Regions from separate parts of the Sedimentibacter sp. MB31-C6 genome, predicted to be linked through region 3. Evidence: riboswitches for the same ligand, from Rfam matches in the RefSeq annotation. Region 3 holds a riboswitch; each other region holds the start of a gene.

Region 1 (3,817 bases), 420 kb from region 3:
TGCTTCATTACAACCGTCATCCATTGTAAATCTTTCCCTAGACCAGTCACATGAGTTTCCAAGTTTTTTTACTTGTTCAACGATTCTTCCACCGTATTCTTCTTTCCACTTCCATGCTCTATTAAGAAATTCTTCTCTTCCTATGTCTTCTTTTGTTTTACCTTCTTCTTTTTTTAGTCTTTCTACTACTTTAACTTCTGTTGCAATACTTGCATGATCTGAACCTGGTAACCACAAAGCTTCAAATCCTTCCATTCTCTTCCATCTAATTAATACATCCTGTAATGTTTGATCTAAAGCATGCCCCATGTGAAGTTGCCCAGTAATGTTTGGTGGAGGCATTACAATAGTAAATGGTTTCTTTTCAGGATTAACCTCTGCTTTAAAGCAGTTTTCTTTTATCCAAATATTATAAATTTTATCTTCAAATTCTTTTGGATTATACTTGCTTGGTATATTTGTTGTCATAATTTTCAATCCTTTCTTTTTAAAATAAGCAAAATAAAAGCGAGTGTTCTCATCTAATAAGGACGAGAAAACCCGCGGTACCACCTAATTTCCAATTTGGCTCTTAATTAATTTAACGGTAATCCGTTTAATCTTACTACTATTTCAGATTAAATGCTCAAAAGCTACCTTCAATATAAATTAACTTATGAAACCTTTCAGCCTATGGATTTCACTCTCTAGAAGTTTTTATATCTACTCCTCTTTATCATAGCAAACTATTATATTATAATTCATGATAATCAAATTTTATAACTTTGTCAATAGCTTTTTTCTATTGACAATAACTTAAAGCTGTACTATACTCTAATCAAATAAACATCTTTCGATATTGGTGCCCATAACTTTAATGGGATAATAGGGAATTAGGTTAAAATCCTAAACAGTCCTGCTGCCGTAATGAGAGAGCAGTTTTTATGGCTTTGCCAACCACTGGATTATCCGGGAAGGTTAAAAACTTGCTATGACCTCTAAGTCGGAAAACCTGCCAGTATCATTTGCGTAAATACTGCAAATGCTATGCTTTACAGAGATATAAGCGATAGTCTTTTATTATACCTATGGAATATTAACATCCAAAGTTATTTGTGGTTATTTGCGTTTCAATAAATTGAGACGTTTTTTTATTGCAATCTTTGTATTACAACTAAAGAAGATGTTTGACCTAAAATAATGGAGGAATAAAAATGAAAAAAATTATCTCAATAACTATTATAATTCTTATAATAGCCATGATTACAGGATGCTCATCTGAAAAACCTAAGGAAACAGTATTAACTATTGATCCTGCTGGAAATGAAATTACTATACCTGAAGAAATTAACTCAATAATATCTATGGCTCCATCTATTACAGAAGTTTTAGTTGAATTAGGTTTTGGTGATAAAATCATTGCTGTTGACAATTATTCTGTTAATATTCCTGGTTTACCTGACAATATCCCTAGTTTTGATATTATGACTCCTGATGCAGAGCAACTTACAGCACTGAACCCTGATATTATTTTCGCAACAGGAATGAGTAAAAGCGATGGAACTGATCCTTTTAAACCAATAAAGGATTTAGGAATTTCCATAGTTTATATACCTTCTAGTGATAGTATTGAAGCTATTTATGATGACATAATATTTATTGCCAAAACAATGCAAGTTTCTGATAAAGGAAATGAGCTTGTAGATGAAATGAAAGCTAAAATTAATGAAATTTCAAAAGAAATAACTGATAAAAAAAACAGTATATTTTGAAATAAATGGCAAGCCAAAATTGTATAGCTTTGGAAAAGGTGTGTTTTTAAATGAAATGATTGAATTAGTTGGTGCAACTAATGTATTAAACAATCAAGATGGTTGGATTGCCGTTTCAGATGAAGTTATTGTAGCATCAAATCCTGATATAATATTTACTAATGTAAATAACACAAAAAATGCAGTAGATGAAATTAAAGCCCGTCCTGGTTGGGAAAATATAAATGCTGTCAAAAATGATAATGTTTATTTCATTGATAAAAATTCTAGTTCCCATCCAAATCATAACATCATAAAAGCATTGGAACAGATAGCTGAAGCTATTTATCCTAACATATACTAATTGACATGAATACAAAATTAAAAATCATAATTTCATTACTACTCTGTGCAATAGTAATTATTTTTGGAATTGGTATAGGAAGTGTTTATATACCCCCTAAAGATATACTTAACATCATATTAAACAAGTTATTTTCTATACCACTATATTCTCATATTTCTGATGTTACAATTTCTATACTTTGGAATTTAAGATTGCCAAGAACATTATTAGCATTTATCGTTGGTGGAGCTCTAGCTGTTAGTGGAACTGTAATGCAGTCTGTTTTAAAAAACCCTTTAGCTTCTTCCTATACATTAGGAGTATCATCAGGAGCCTCTGTTGGAGCAGGTTTAGTAATAATTACTGGATTTAGCATTCCTATTTTAGGAATGTTTACACTACCTTTAGTTGGATTGTTATGTGGCTTACTAACTGTTTTTCTTGCGGTAAGTTTTGCATCTTCCATGGATAAAAACATGGAAAATAATACTATAATTTTAGTAGGTATGGTCTTTTCTTTGTTTATTAATGGTATACTCACACTAATAACTGCTCTTGCAAAAGACCATCTTGAACAGCTTACATTTTGGCAAATGGGTAGTTTTTCACTAAAGGAATGGTCTAGTGTATTAATTCTTTTTCCTATTGTTATAATAGGCATAATAATTTTAATGCATTATTCTAAAGAATTAGATATTATGACATTTGGAGAAGAACAGGCTCGAGCCATTGGTGTAGATATACAAAAAGTAAAATGGATATTACTAAGCCTATCTGCTGCCCTTACTGGAAGTTCTATTTCTTTTGTAGGTATTATTGGTTTTATTGACTTGATTGCTCCCCATGTAGTTCGAAAAATCTTTGGCTCATCTCATAAACTTGTAATACCAATGTCCATTGTTTTTGGAGGTGCTTTTATGATACTATGTGATTTAGTAGCTAGGACAATTATATCTCCATCAGAACTGCCAGTTGGTGCTATAACTGCCATAATTGGTGCACCATTTTTTGCCTATGTATACTTTTCAAGAAGAAGGAAGGTCTAATATGCTTACTTTAAATAATGTATATGCTGGTTATAAAGGAATTGATGTTTTAAAGAACATTTCTATGACTGTAAATAAAGGAGAAAACTTATGTATTCTCGGCCCTAATGGTTGTGGTAAAACAACACTTATAAAGGCAATAGCTGGATTAATTCCTATTAAAGGAAATGTTCAAATTGATGGGATAAATATTTCTAATATGAAGCGTTATGAAATTGCAAAAAAAATTGCAGTTATGAGTCAAATATCAACTATTTATTTTTCATACACAGTATTTGAAACTGTACTTTTAGGCCGCTATTTACACATGAAAGGAAAAATTTTTAAAGAACCTTCTGAAAAGGACAAGAAATATGTTTATGACTGTATAAAAGCTGTTGGAATGTATAAATTTCGAGATAGACAAATTACAACCCTCTCAGGAGGGCAACTACAAAGAGTATTTTTAGCTAGAACTTTAGCACAGGAACCTAACATAATATTATTAGATGAACCTACTAACCATTTAGATTTAAAATACCAAGCTGAATTAATCGATTATCTTAAAGAATGGTCAAAATCAGGAGAACACTCTGTAATCGGTATATTACACGACATTAATCTTGCTATGCGACTTGCAGACAATATATTGCTTTTAAAAAATGGAAAAATAACTGCACATGGGCCAACAGAAGATGTAATATCATCTAAAAATT
Region 2 (3,817 bases), 590 kb from region 3:
TCCAGCCATATCGTTATTAGCGTGGTCTCCTGCGACAATCATAAGAGGCTCAATAATAACCTTTGTATAACCAGCTTCTTTTACATGAGCAATTACAGTGTCTACATCAGGATAGCTTTCAACAGTTCCTACAAATACGTTACTCATACCTTTGTCTTTGAATATGTAATCAAGTGCAGCATAAGTTGAATTTGCATAATGGTGGGTACCATGTCCCATAAGAACTAAAGCAGTGTCTTGTGGTACATCTGTTGCGATTTCTGTTTTATACGCTTCTACTATTGCTATGTAATCTTCCATACTTGTAATCAGAGGATCGCTGAATGCAATTGAATCAAAATTTTCAATATATGGTTTAATTTCTGTCATCATTTCTTCATATTCGAAACCATTCATTACATGTGTAGGTTGGACCACAAGTGTACCTATGTTGTCAGCAACTAAATCTTTCATAGCTTCATCTACATTATTAATATAAAGTTCGTCACGTTCCTTAAGTTTGTCTATAATAAACTGACTTGTAAACGCACGGCGTATCTCATAATCATCATATGCATCTGAAATTGCAGTTTCAATTGCGTCAATAGTTTTTTTGCGTGTATCATTATAGCTTGTTCCAAAGCTTACTACAAGAATGGCCTTTTTTTCTGGATCACCTACATTGACAGTATTTTTAGATTCTACATTTTCATTAGGAGTACATCCTCCTAGAGATAGTACCGCTAATACGGTAGTAATTAGTACGATAATTTTTTTCATTTTCCTTCTCCTCGTATATTATAATTTTTTATATTTGCCCTGAGAGCAAATTAAAAGAGCTAATTAGTATTAAACTAATTAGCTCCCATTAAACTAAGACGTTTTAAAAATAAAACATGTACAATCCCCTACATATTTTTCTTATTTAAGGCAGGTTTCCTGGCTTGCAGTTCATTCTTCGTCTTGCCTTCCCAAAATTTCTTTCAGTGGCTTATTTAGACGTCGTCTCTGCTTACAGTGATGGGTTCGCACTGGATTTTAACCAGTTTCCCTATTATCTTTTTAAAAAGCACCTTAAATGTTTTTAATATTCAATTGATATCAATATAGCACAAGAAATTTTTTGTGTCAACAATTATATTTTTATTGACCTATTAGGTAAACGGTGCTATAATAACTGTATTGACCTAACAGGTAAATTGCATATTAATAAAACGACTATAAGTAGGTGATACTATGTTTTCAAAGTTTTTAAATTTAGAGCTAGAAAGACGAAATGCAATTATGAATGCGGCGTTTAGGGAGTTTGCCAATAAAGGTTTTGATGATGCTTCGACGAATGTTATTGCAAAAGAATCTGGCATCTCAAAACCGTTGATGTTTCACTATGTTAACAATAAAAAAGATTTTTTTCTTTTTCTATATGATTATTGTTTGGATATTTTGAACCGTGAGTATTTTGACAAAATCGATGTGCATGAAAAGGATATTTTTGAACGTTTGAGGCAGACATGTTTACTTAAAATTCAAGTGATGCAAAAATATCCATGGATTTTTGATTTTATTAGAGTGGCTGTTTTTACGGATTCTGTTGCGGTAAAAAATGAATTAAAAGAAAGACGTAAAATGGTTGAAAACAATAGTCTTGAACGATTTTATGGTGATATAGATGTGTCGCGTTTCCGAAGTGAGTTGGACATAAACAAGGCAAAGCAGTTGATTTTTTGGGCTGTAGGTGGATATGCAAGTCAAATATTGGATCAATTTAAAAGTTTGGATATCGTGGAGTTTAACTTTGAAAAAATCCGTACTGATTTTGACGGTTATCTTAACGAGTTACGAAAAGCTTATTATAAGTAATTGGAGGGTATTATGATGAACGTAATTGAAACAACAAAACTTATTAAGTTCTATGGGAAACATAAGGCCTTACAGGGAGTCGATTTAACTGTAAAACAAGGAGAAGTGTATGGTTTTATTGGTCCCAATGGAGCAGGAAAATCAACAACAATTCGTATCCTTTTAGGAATGCTTCGCAAGAATGGTGGAGAAGCGAAACTTCTTGGGGGTGATCCTTGGGAGAATGCTGTTGCTCTTCATAAGCGGCTTGTATATGTGCCTGGAGATGTGACTTTATGGCCTAACTTAACCGGTGGTGAGGTAATAGATTTCTTAGGTAGCTTGCATAGTAAAATTAATCCCTCTCGTCGCAAGGAATTGTTAGACAGGTTCCAGCTTGACCCTAAGAAAAAATGTCGGAGTTATTCCAAAGGAAATCGCCAGAAGGTAGCGCTAATCTCTGCTTTTGCTTCCGATGCGGAGCTTTTGATTTTAGATGAGCCTACTAGCGGCCTTGATCCATTAATGGAGCAGATTTTTCAGGAATGTATCTTCGAAGTAAAGAAACAAGGAAAAACCGTTTTTCTATCCAGTCATATTCTTGCTGAGGTAGAGGCACTTTGCGATCGAGTTGGAATAATTCGACAGGGAAAAATTGTTGAATCCGGCACCCTTGAAGAACTGCGACATTTAACACGCACAACTCTAACTGTTGAGCTTGCCAAGCCTACAAACCTCAATCAATTACATGGGGTTCATGATGTATTACAAAAGGAAGAGAAGTGGCGTTTTTCAGTGGATGCAAATGCAATGGCATCTGTGATGGGTACTCTTGCACTAATGGGTATTAAGTCGCTTATGGCGGAACCTCCAACACTTGAAGAATTATTCATACGTCACTACGGAGATACGCTTGAGAGAAAGGAGACGAACTAGTATGAAAAAAAATCATTTTGCTGGTACAGGCAAGCTGTTTAAGCTTTATCTACGTCGAGATAGAATCATACTGCCTATATGGATATTGCTTGCGTTAGCAGTGATTTACGGGCAGGTATCTTTTGTGAAAACAATGCCTGATTGGCAGATGTTTATTACTGAGCTGTCCGCAAGCCCTCTTACTTCTGCTATTCTTGGGCCTGTTGTACCGTTAAGCATAGAAGGCGCTATCCTGTGGAGGGGCATGCTGCAGGCTTCCATAACAGTTATGTTCGGAGCGGCAATTACTATGATTCGTCATACTCGTACAGAAGAAACATCAGGAAGAAATGAATTACTACTTGGAAGACCAGTAGGAAGATACGCTAATCTGACGGCAGCCCTGATTCTTTCCTGTGGTGGAAGTTTGATGGCAGGCTTATTGACGGCTGTGTTCTTGAAGGGAATTGGGTTAGCAGGGAGCGGTTCATTGTTGGCCGGCTTGACTCTTGCCGCTTCCGGTTGTATCTTTGCTGGGGTTGGAGGATTATGTGCACAGATTTTTGAACACAGCGGTAGCGCAAGAGGTGTCGTGTTTGGCGCATATCTAGTAACTATGGTTGCCATGGTTATAAATAATATGGGTGGTGGCAGTACTAGCTGGGTATGGCTTGCTCCTGAATCATGGTTTCGTATCACTCTCCCATTTGGGGGAAATCATGCATGGAAGTTGTTGATTTTTATTGTACTCGCTGCTCTACCTATGATACTTTCTTATATGCTGCTTGTTCGCCGTGATATGGGTGCTGGACTTATTCTGCAAAAAGAAGGTTCAGCTAATGCATCCCATCGTTTCAATTCTCCCATAGCCTTGGTCTGGCAGCAGCAAAAAGGCAGTATTCTGGTCTGGGCAATCGGTATGGCTTGGCTTGGAGGAATTATGGGTATGGGTACGCCTAATATATCTGAAGCCATCAGTTCTTCGTTCGCTCATATGGATACTTCTTGGGCATCTGCAATAGTAAAGTTAGGTAATCAGGAAGGTTTCATTGCTATTTTAATCTATATTCTGGGATTAATGGGC
Region 3 (3,817 bases):
TCCCAATCCTTTGTTTGTAAGAATTTCACATATAATGTTAGGACTAAAATCACTGGAAGTAAGAATAAATGTTTTTTTATTAAAAATAACATTAGATATAATATTAAGATTTCTACCATGAGCGCTAACATATTTAATATCATCCCAAGGCAGATTTAGTCTTGAGGCAAAGTATTGTAGTGAACTTATTGCTGGGATATTTTCAACCTTTACATCATCCTTTTTTTCCAAAAGCTCTGTAACTTTTTTTGAAAGACTATAAAAACCGGAATCTCCGGAAACCAAGACTCCATAATTATTATGTTCTCCTTGACTTATGTATACACATATATCTTCTGCATTTGAGCTTTCGTAAATTGGTTTATTTAAACCTTGAAAATCCTTAAGCATTCTTTTCGCGCCTATTAAGCAATCACATTCTTCTAATATATCTGATGCCTTTTTATGCATATAATCTAAATCGCCAATACCCAACCCTATAATATAAACCTTCTTCATACATTCCCTCTTATTATTTGTTTAAACTCTACAAAGGTGACACCTTCTTCTTCAGGTTTTTTCAATACAAGGCATTTAGAATTTGTTTTAATGCATGACATTACCTTTTCATCAAAGCCTCCTGATGCAGCACTTTCCTTTGTTACAAGGTATTTAGCATCAACAGCATTTATCATTGCAACATTAAGCTCTTCACTGAAGGTACCCTGCATGCAGATGATATTTTTGTTAGAATATCCAAGCTCTATGGCTCTTTTCAGTGAGCTTTCCATGGGAAGAATCCTTATAAAAATCCTTTCCTCATAATTTGAAACTTTTGTGAATTTATCTAAATCCTTGCTCCCCGTAGTAAGCAATATGTTCCCTTCAACATTGTTTAAGTAATTTACTATATCTTCTACTGTGTCATAGTATATGGCACGTTCATTTTCTACAGTTTCTCTTACAATCCTGTAATATTTTAAATTGCAACATTCTGTCGATTCCATAGCATTCTGAGAAACAATTTTTGCAAATGGATGTGTTGCATCAACAACAAAATCAAAATTATATTTTTGAAATAATTCAATCATATGTTCCTTGTTAAGTCTTTCTTGATGAACAGTTACATTATTTAAATCTTTAACAAATTGTTCTCCGTATTCCGTAGCAATATATAAATCAGTTTTTATATTGTAATCATTCAAAAATTCAGCCAGCAAGCGCCCTTCTGTTGTTCCTCCAAAAATACACACATGCATTACTTAATCCCCTCTCTGAACTCATGTGTAAATGTTGGATTATATAATTCACTTCTTTCATAATCATTTCCAAGAAAATTGCCAACCAAAATTAATGCTGTCTTAGTTATATTGTTATCCTTCATAGTTTGATGCAAAGTTTCAATAGTGCATCTGAATATTTTCTCATCAGGCCATGTTGCTTTATAAACAACAGCAACAGGCGTATCTTTTTCATATCCACCTGCAATTAATTCATTTGATAATTCTTCTGTTAATCCAGAACTTAAAAATAAAACCATAGTTGACTTATGTGCTGCAAATGAACGTATGCTTTCTCTTTCAGGAACAGGAGTTCTTCCCTCCATTCGTGTGATAATCACTGATTGGCTCACATTAGGCAATGTATATTCCGCATTCAATGATGCTGCTGCTCCACAAAATGAACTTACACCAGGAACCACATCATACTGAATATTCAGTGACTTTAAAATATCTATTTGCTCTCTTATGGCACCGTAAATACTTGAATCGCCAGTATGAAGTCTAACTGTATTTTTATTTTCTTTCTCAGCCTTCTTTATAACATCTACAACTTCCTCCAAAGTCATATGAGCGCTATTGTGAATTTCCGCTTCTTCTTTTGCATAGTTTAAATGCTCTTTATTGACCAATGAACCGGCATATATTATTACATCTGCGTCACATAAAAGTTTATGTCCCCTCATTGTGATTAAATCTGTTGCACCAGGTCCTGCACCTACAAAATGTACCATTTTAGTCTCCTTACATTAATTTAAGATTCCATGATTATTTGAATAAATAATTAATTTAGTTATAATTCTATTATCCACTCTTTTGTTAATATAAAAGAGTGCTCTTTCACTTATTTTTTGTATTACCTTTTTTAATAAATCCTCCCTTATTAATATTTCCAAAACCTGTTCTGTAGTTACGCTGGATAATATTTCTTCAATAACATGGCTTCCTGCGCCATACAACCCAGCATAGCAAGCGAACATTTCCATTCTGAAATCCCCGGTATGAGAATGGGTATTCATCATGCCTCCGGCCACCTTAATCATCTTGCCTATATGACCCACTACTAATATTTCCTTGTAATTAAGCTCCAGGGCAAAATCCAGAACTTCTCCTAGATAATTGCTATACTTAAGACTGTTTTCCCCGCGTATCCCAAGAGTGCTGTCAATAAAACTTTCTGCATAATTGCCAGGAAAAGCCAATAGTGTATTAAAGCCTCTTTCCTTTATTACCTGCATTTCAACCTTCAAGCTGTCAATTAAAGCTTTCTCGCTCATAGGCTCAACTATTCCTGTCGTTCCAATTATTGATATTCCGCCCACTATGCCCAAATGAGGATTGAAAGTTTTTTTGGCGACCTCTTCACCTTCAGGAGCAGATATAATAATATTAACTCCTCCCCTATAGCCATATTCATTACAAATCCGATGAACATTTTCAGTTATCATTTTTCTTGGCACTGAATTTATTGCAGGTCCACCAACAGGGCAATCTAAACCATTTTGAGTTACACGTCCTACGCCTTTACCTCCATCTATGCGTATTTCACCAGAGTCATCCAGTTCAACATCTGCATATATTAAAATCCCGTCTGTTGAGTCTGGATCATCTCCACTATCTTTCTGAACACAACATCTTACCCCATGTGTATTAAAAGACGGATCCTTAATATCAATTATAAGAATTTCACCTCTTGGCAGCCTCACTGAAACATTCGCCACAGTCTTTCCGGTAAATATCATCAGAGCACCTGCTGTTGCGGCAGCAGCCGCGCAGGTACCGGTAGTAAAGCCGCATTTTAACCTCTTGCCATTTTTAAGTACAAATTTATCCATATTAACCTCAAAAATATTACTATTAAAAATACATATACGCAGTCTCATTCATCAAATTATTTGCATAAAAAAACTTCCGTAATTTACGGAAGTTTAAACAATACTGATATATATCACAATTAAATATTTTAGATAATCCTCCCGAAAATCTACAAACAAGCATATCCTGGCAGGTCTCCTGACTTTCGGATCATCTAACACTCACCTTCCCATGCAAAGCACAGTGGTATGGAGCATTATCACCTTTCACAGTAGCGGGGGCTGTAACAGCTTTTACTGTTTTCCCTATTAAAACAAATGTTACCAAAATATCAATATTCAATTGCCTTAATTATATATTAGAACTTTTGTACTGTCAATAAATTTAAAATTATTTCAGCAATGACTCAAATTTAAATTTATTTCAGCTATGACGAATAAACTTTTACAAATACCATCCAGAATTGTATTTGTAGCTTTCAAGGCCTATCCGCATATAACAAGGAGAATATGTTAAGATAATTTTTTTGTCCCAACACTCCTTTTTGTCTCTATTGATGTTTAATATTTTACCCTGTAAACACTTTACATACAAAAACTAAAAAGGCACTAACATGTTGCAGTTAGTGCCCTTCCTCAAATGGTTAATTACATATTACTTACTTTATCGTGGTCATGTGCTTCTTTATATTTAAGGCGTGTAGCTTTACCTCCCCTAATATGCCTTTCTGATTTGTTTTTAAG
Region 4 (3,817 bases), 1.2 Mb from region 3:
TTGTTATTTCAATTAAAATATGTTAAATAACGAGTATTTTTACAAAAAATCTCAAAATAACAAAAAAAAGCAAGTCTCCATACTTATAACGAGGCAATATATAACTCGTTGAAACAGTGTGAAGCAATTGCTAGTGAAATCTGTTAGAATATAGTGATTGATTACAATTGATTAAAGTATTGAATTAGTCCTGCGTAAATAGCCCATGCAATTTTTTCTTGATATTCTTCTGAAATTAACTTTTTTTCTTCTTCAGCGTTTGAAAGAAATCCACATTCAATTAGTATTGTTGGAATATTAGTATCATCCATTATTTTTATATCTTTTTTAATTTGAGCAACTCTATTATTACTGTTATCAAGTATTTTTATCATATTATCCTGTAAAATATCGGCAGCTACTTTAGTTGTATCAAATTTTTTTTGATAAAATACATGTGCTCCATAATATTGCTTTTGAGTAAAAGAATTAAGATGTATAGAAATTGCTAAGTCAGCTTCAGAGTTATTAATTGCCTTTACTCTGTTAGCTAAGTCTTCATTTTTTTTGGCTCTTATAGTAGTAGATTTTTCTGTGTATAAACCTTTATCTTCATAACGTGTCATAAAAACCTCAAAGCCGCTTGCTTCTAAAAATTTCATTAATTTTTGTGATATTTCTAAATTTATTGGTGCTTCAGGTTTTTTTAGATTACCAGATGCTCCTTGGTCAACTCCTCCGTGACCAGGATCAATGAGAATTTTTATTTTATTTGATATTTCTTTTTCTGATGCATCTATAGTTTCTGTAGACTTTGTAGTATCAATACAAAGAGTAATAATTATTACAATTAATAATGCTATTGCAAATATTATATTAATTTTCTTAATAGTATTTTCCATAAGCTCCCCCAATTTATTTTCTTATTTAATCTTATGAAAAATTCCTCTTATAATAACTAAAAATTATTATTATGGGTAAAAACAAGCCTTTATCTCTATAATAGTTTAATTTGGCTGTTGACATTCAAATGAACTTAATATATAATTCAAAACAAATAGAATATTGATAAATTTGGTAACGTAAGTTTTAATAGGGAAAACAGTCGAATCTGTTACAGCCCCCGCTACTGTGAAAGGTGATAATGCTTTTATACCACTGTGTTTTAAAACATGGGAAGGTGAACATTAGATGAACCGATAGTCAGGAGACCTGCCAAGTTTAGTATTTGTAGATTTTCGGGAGGATTATCTAAAATAAATTTATTGATATGAGAATATTATAAGCTTATTACGTCTTCCGAAAATTGGAAGACTTTTTTATTTTGGAGAAAATTATGAAAGAGTTTATTATTAAAAATGGCAAAAAGTTAAGATGTGGTTATACGACGGGAACATGTGCTACAGCAGCGGCAGTGGCAGCAGCTCGTATGATTTTTTCTGGAGAAATAGTAAATAAAGTTTATGTTCAACTGCCTAATGAAAATAAGGTTTTAATTGAAATAATAGATCCTACTTTTGATTGTCAAGGAGTAAGTTGCTGTGTAAAAAAAGACAGTGGTGATGATCCTGATGTAACAGATGGTATACTAATTTTTGCTAAAATTAAACTTGATGAAACTGGAAAAATTAGCATAGATGGAGGTGAGGGAGTAGGACGAGTTACCCAAAAAGGTCTTGATTGCCCTGTAGGTAGTGCTGCGATAAATTCTGTTCCTAGAAAGATGATAATTGATAATTTAAGACAAGTTTGTCGTGAATATAAATATGATGGAGGTATTAGCGTAATAATTTCAGCACCAGATGGAAAAGAAGTTGCCAAAAAAACATTCAATCCGCATTTAGGCATTAAAGGAGGAATTTCTATAATAGGTACAACAGGTATAGTTGAACCAATGAGTGAAAAGGCATTAGTTGAAAGTTTAAAGGTTGAAATGAGGGTTATAAAAGAAAAGGGCTACAATGAGCTTTTAGCATTTCCAGGTAATTATGCTCAGTCTTTTATAGATAAATCATTAGGAATTAGAGGAGAAAACAGCTTAAAATTTAGCAATTACTTAGGTGAAGTTTTAGACTATGCAATTGAACTAAATTTTAATGAAATTTTAATAGTTGGGCATATCGGAAAAATGGTTAAAGTTGCTGGGGGTATGATGAACACTCATTCTAATAATGGTGACTTTAGGATGGAGATATTAAGTTGTTATGCAGCTTTATACGGAGTAGGAAAGGAAGTAATTAAAGAAATTTTATCATGTATTACTACCGAACAAGTAGTTGAAATTTTAATAAGGGAAAATATTGAAAACAAAGTTTTAAGCAAAATAAGGGAAAGAGCAGAATTTTATATAAATAAAAGGGTTGATAATAAATTAAAAATAAAGTTAATAATTTATTCAAATAATTTTGGAATTTTAGATTAAAGAAGATTATAAATAAAAGATGGGAGTTAGTATGATAAACGTTGTGGGTATAGGCCCCGGAAGCCAGGAAACAATGACATATAAGGCAATGGAAACAATTGAACAATCAGATGTCATAGTTGGATATAAAACATATATAAATCTAATTGAAGATTTACTCAAAGAAAAGGAAGTTATTTCAAATGGTATGAAACAGGAAATAGATAGAGTTAAAAAGGCAATAGAAATTTCAAAGACAGGCAAGACAGTGTCGGTTATAAGCTCGGGAGATGCAGGGGTATATGGTATGGCTGGCTTGATTTTAGAATTGTCAGAGGATGAAGAAGTCAGGATTGTCAGTGGAGTAACAGCATCCACAGCAGCTGCTGCTGTATTGGGAGCACCTCTCATGCACGACTTTTGTCACATAAGCTTAAGTGATTTATTAACACCGCTTGATTTAATATATAAAAGAGTTGCTTTAGCAGCAGAGGGTGATTTTGTAATATGCATTTACAACCCTCGGAGCAAGGGACGACCGGATTATTTGAAAAATGCTTTTGAAATAATGAGCAAATATAAATCCAATTCAACTCCTGTAGGCATAGTAAAAAATGCATGTAGGGAAAATCAAGAGGTTCAAATTTGTACAATGGATACAATTGATTATGAAACGGTTGATATGCTAAGCATAGTAATAGTGGGCAACAGCTCAACATATATTAAAAATAATAAAATTATAACTAAAAGAGGTTATGAGGCAAAATATTAAGTAATCAGAAGGAAGGAAAGAACGTATCAATTGCAAGTGTGGTGGCAATGAATCATAATATTATTTTTTTTGATGAACCGACTGCAGGCTTAGATTACAGTTCACAAGAAAATGTTAAGAACATATTAGAAAAACTGAGCGATAAAGAAGAAAAATCCATTGTGGTTTCAAGTCACGATATGAATTTTATTTATGAAATGTGTGACTATATATATGTACTTAACAAGGGATATGTGCTGTTTGAAGGAAAAAAGGAAATGATATTTCTTAATAAGGAAATTTTAGATAAAGCTGAATTGGAAGAACCATTTTTAGTTAAGGTCCATAAATATTTGGGGAAAGAACTTTACAAAAATGAAAGTGAATTATTTGGGAATGAATTCGAGGAGGGTACTAAATGAATGTTATAAAAAGAGATGGAAGATTGATAGAATTTGATAAAAACAAAATATCTGATGCCATACTTAAGGCAATGAGCCACACAGCTATGGGACAAGATATAGGAATGGCAAAGCAAATCGCACAAGAAATAACAGATGAATCTATCCTTCACAACTATTAATATAGTTAAGCTTGCATTGGAATGTAGGGATATGGAAAGCCTTACCGACAAGAAAAGAGAGTTTTTTAAAAAACTTCAAAAATGCATAGACGTGTCTGCAGAA

The links. Region 3 has a riboswitch for cobalamin ahead of cbiD (cobalt-precorrin-5B (C(1))-methyltransferase CbiD). Riboswitches for the same ligand answer to the same signal wherever they lie in the genome.
Region 1: it holds a riboswitch for cobalamin, as region 3 does, so the genes downstream of both, U8307_RS05245 (ABC transporter substrate-binding protein) here and cbiD (cobalt-precorrin-5B (C(1))-methyltransferase CbiD) in region 3, are expected to answer to the same signal.
Region 2: it holds a riboswitch for cobalamin, as region 3 does, so the genes downstream of both, U8307_RS04465 (sirohydrochlorin cobaltochelatase) here and cbiD (cobalt-precorrin-5B (C(1))-methyltransferase CbiD) in region 3, are expected to answer to the same signal.
Region 4: it holds a riboswitch for cobalamin, as region 3 does, so the genes downstream of both, cbiD (cobalt-precorrin-5B (C(1))-methyltransferase CbiD) here and cbiD (cobalt-precorrin-5B (C(1))-methyltransferase CbiD) in region 3, are expected to answer to the same signal.

Annotation. Positions count from the first base shown of each region.
Region 1 covers NZ_CP142396.1:1,076,207-1,080,023, forward strand. Annotated here, with positions in the region: gene U8307_RS05240 (valine--tRNA ligase) at 1-468, opposite strand, end outside; T-box leader at 524-728, opposite strand; cobalamin riboswitch at 823-1,013, shown strand; partial or broken gene U8307_RS05245 (ABC transporter substrate-binding protein) at 1,344-2,094, shown strand; gene U8307_RS05250 (FecCD family ABC transporter permease) at 2,100-3,122, shown strand; gene U8307_RS05255 (ABC transporter ATP-binding protein) at 3,124-3,817, shown strand, end outside.
Region 2 covers NZ_CP142396.1:911,836-915,652, reverse strand. Annotated here, with positions in the region: gene U8307_RS04465 (sirohydrochlorin cobaltochelatase) at 1-759, opposite strand, end outside; cobalamin riboswitch at 892-1,071, opposite strand; gene U8307_RS04460 (TetR/AcrR family transcriptional regulator) at 1,216-1,839, shown strand; gene U8307_RS04455 (ABC transporter ATP-binding protein) at 1,855-2,754, shown strand; gene U8307_RS04450 (ABC transporter permease) at 2,756-3,817, shown strand, end outside.
Region 3 covers NZ_CP142396.1:1,498,791-1,502,607, reverse strand. Annotated here, with positions in the region: gene cbiE (precorrin-6y C5,15-methyltransferase (decarboxylating) subunit CbiE) at 1-498, opposite strand, end outside; gene cobK (precorrin-6A reductase) at 495-1,238, opposite strand; gene cobM (precorrin-4 C(11)-methyltransferase) at 1,238-1,993, opposite strand; gene cbiD (cobalt-precorrin-5B (C(1))-methyltransferase CbiD) at 2,009-3,094, opposite strand; cobalamin riboswitch at 3,246-3,417, opposite strand; gene spoIIID (sporulation transcriptional regulator SpoIIID) at 3,722-3,817, opposite strand, start outside.
Region 4 covers NZ_CP142396.1:343,434-347,250, reverse strand. Annotated here, with positions in the region: gene U8307_RS01740 (N-acetylmuramoyl-L-alanine amidase) at 162-881, opposite strand; cobalamin riboswitch at 1,038-1,213, shown strand; gene cbiD (cobalt-precorrin-5B (C(1))-methyltransferase CbiD) at 1,316-2,401, shown strand; gene cobJ (precorrin-3B C(17)-methyltransferase) at 2,433-3,152, shown strand; gene U8307_RS01725 (hypothetical protein) at 3,200-3,553, shown strand; gene U8307_RS01720 (ATP cone domain-containing protein) at 3,550-3,714, shown strand; gene nrdD (anaerobic ribonucleoside-triphosphate reductase) at 3,689-3,817, shown strand, end outside.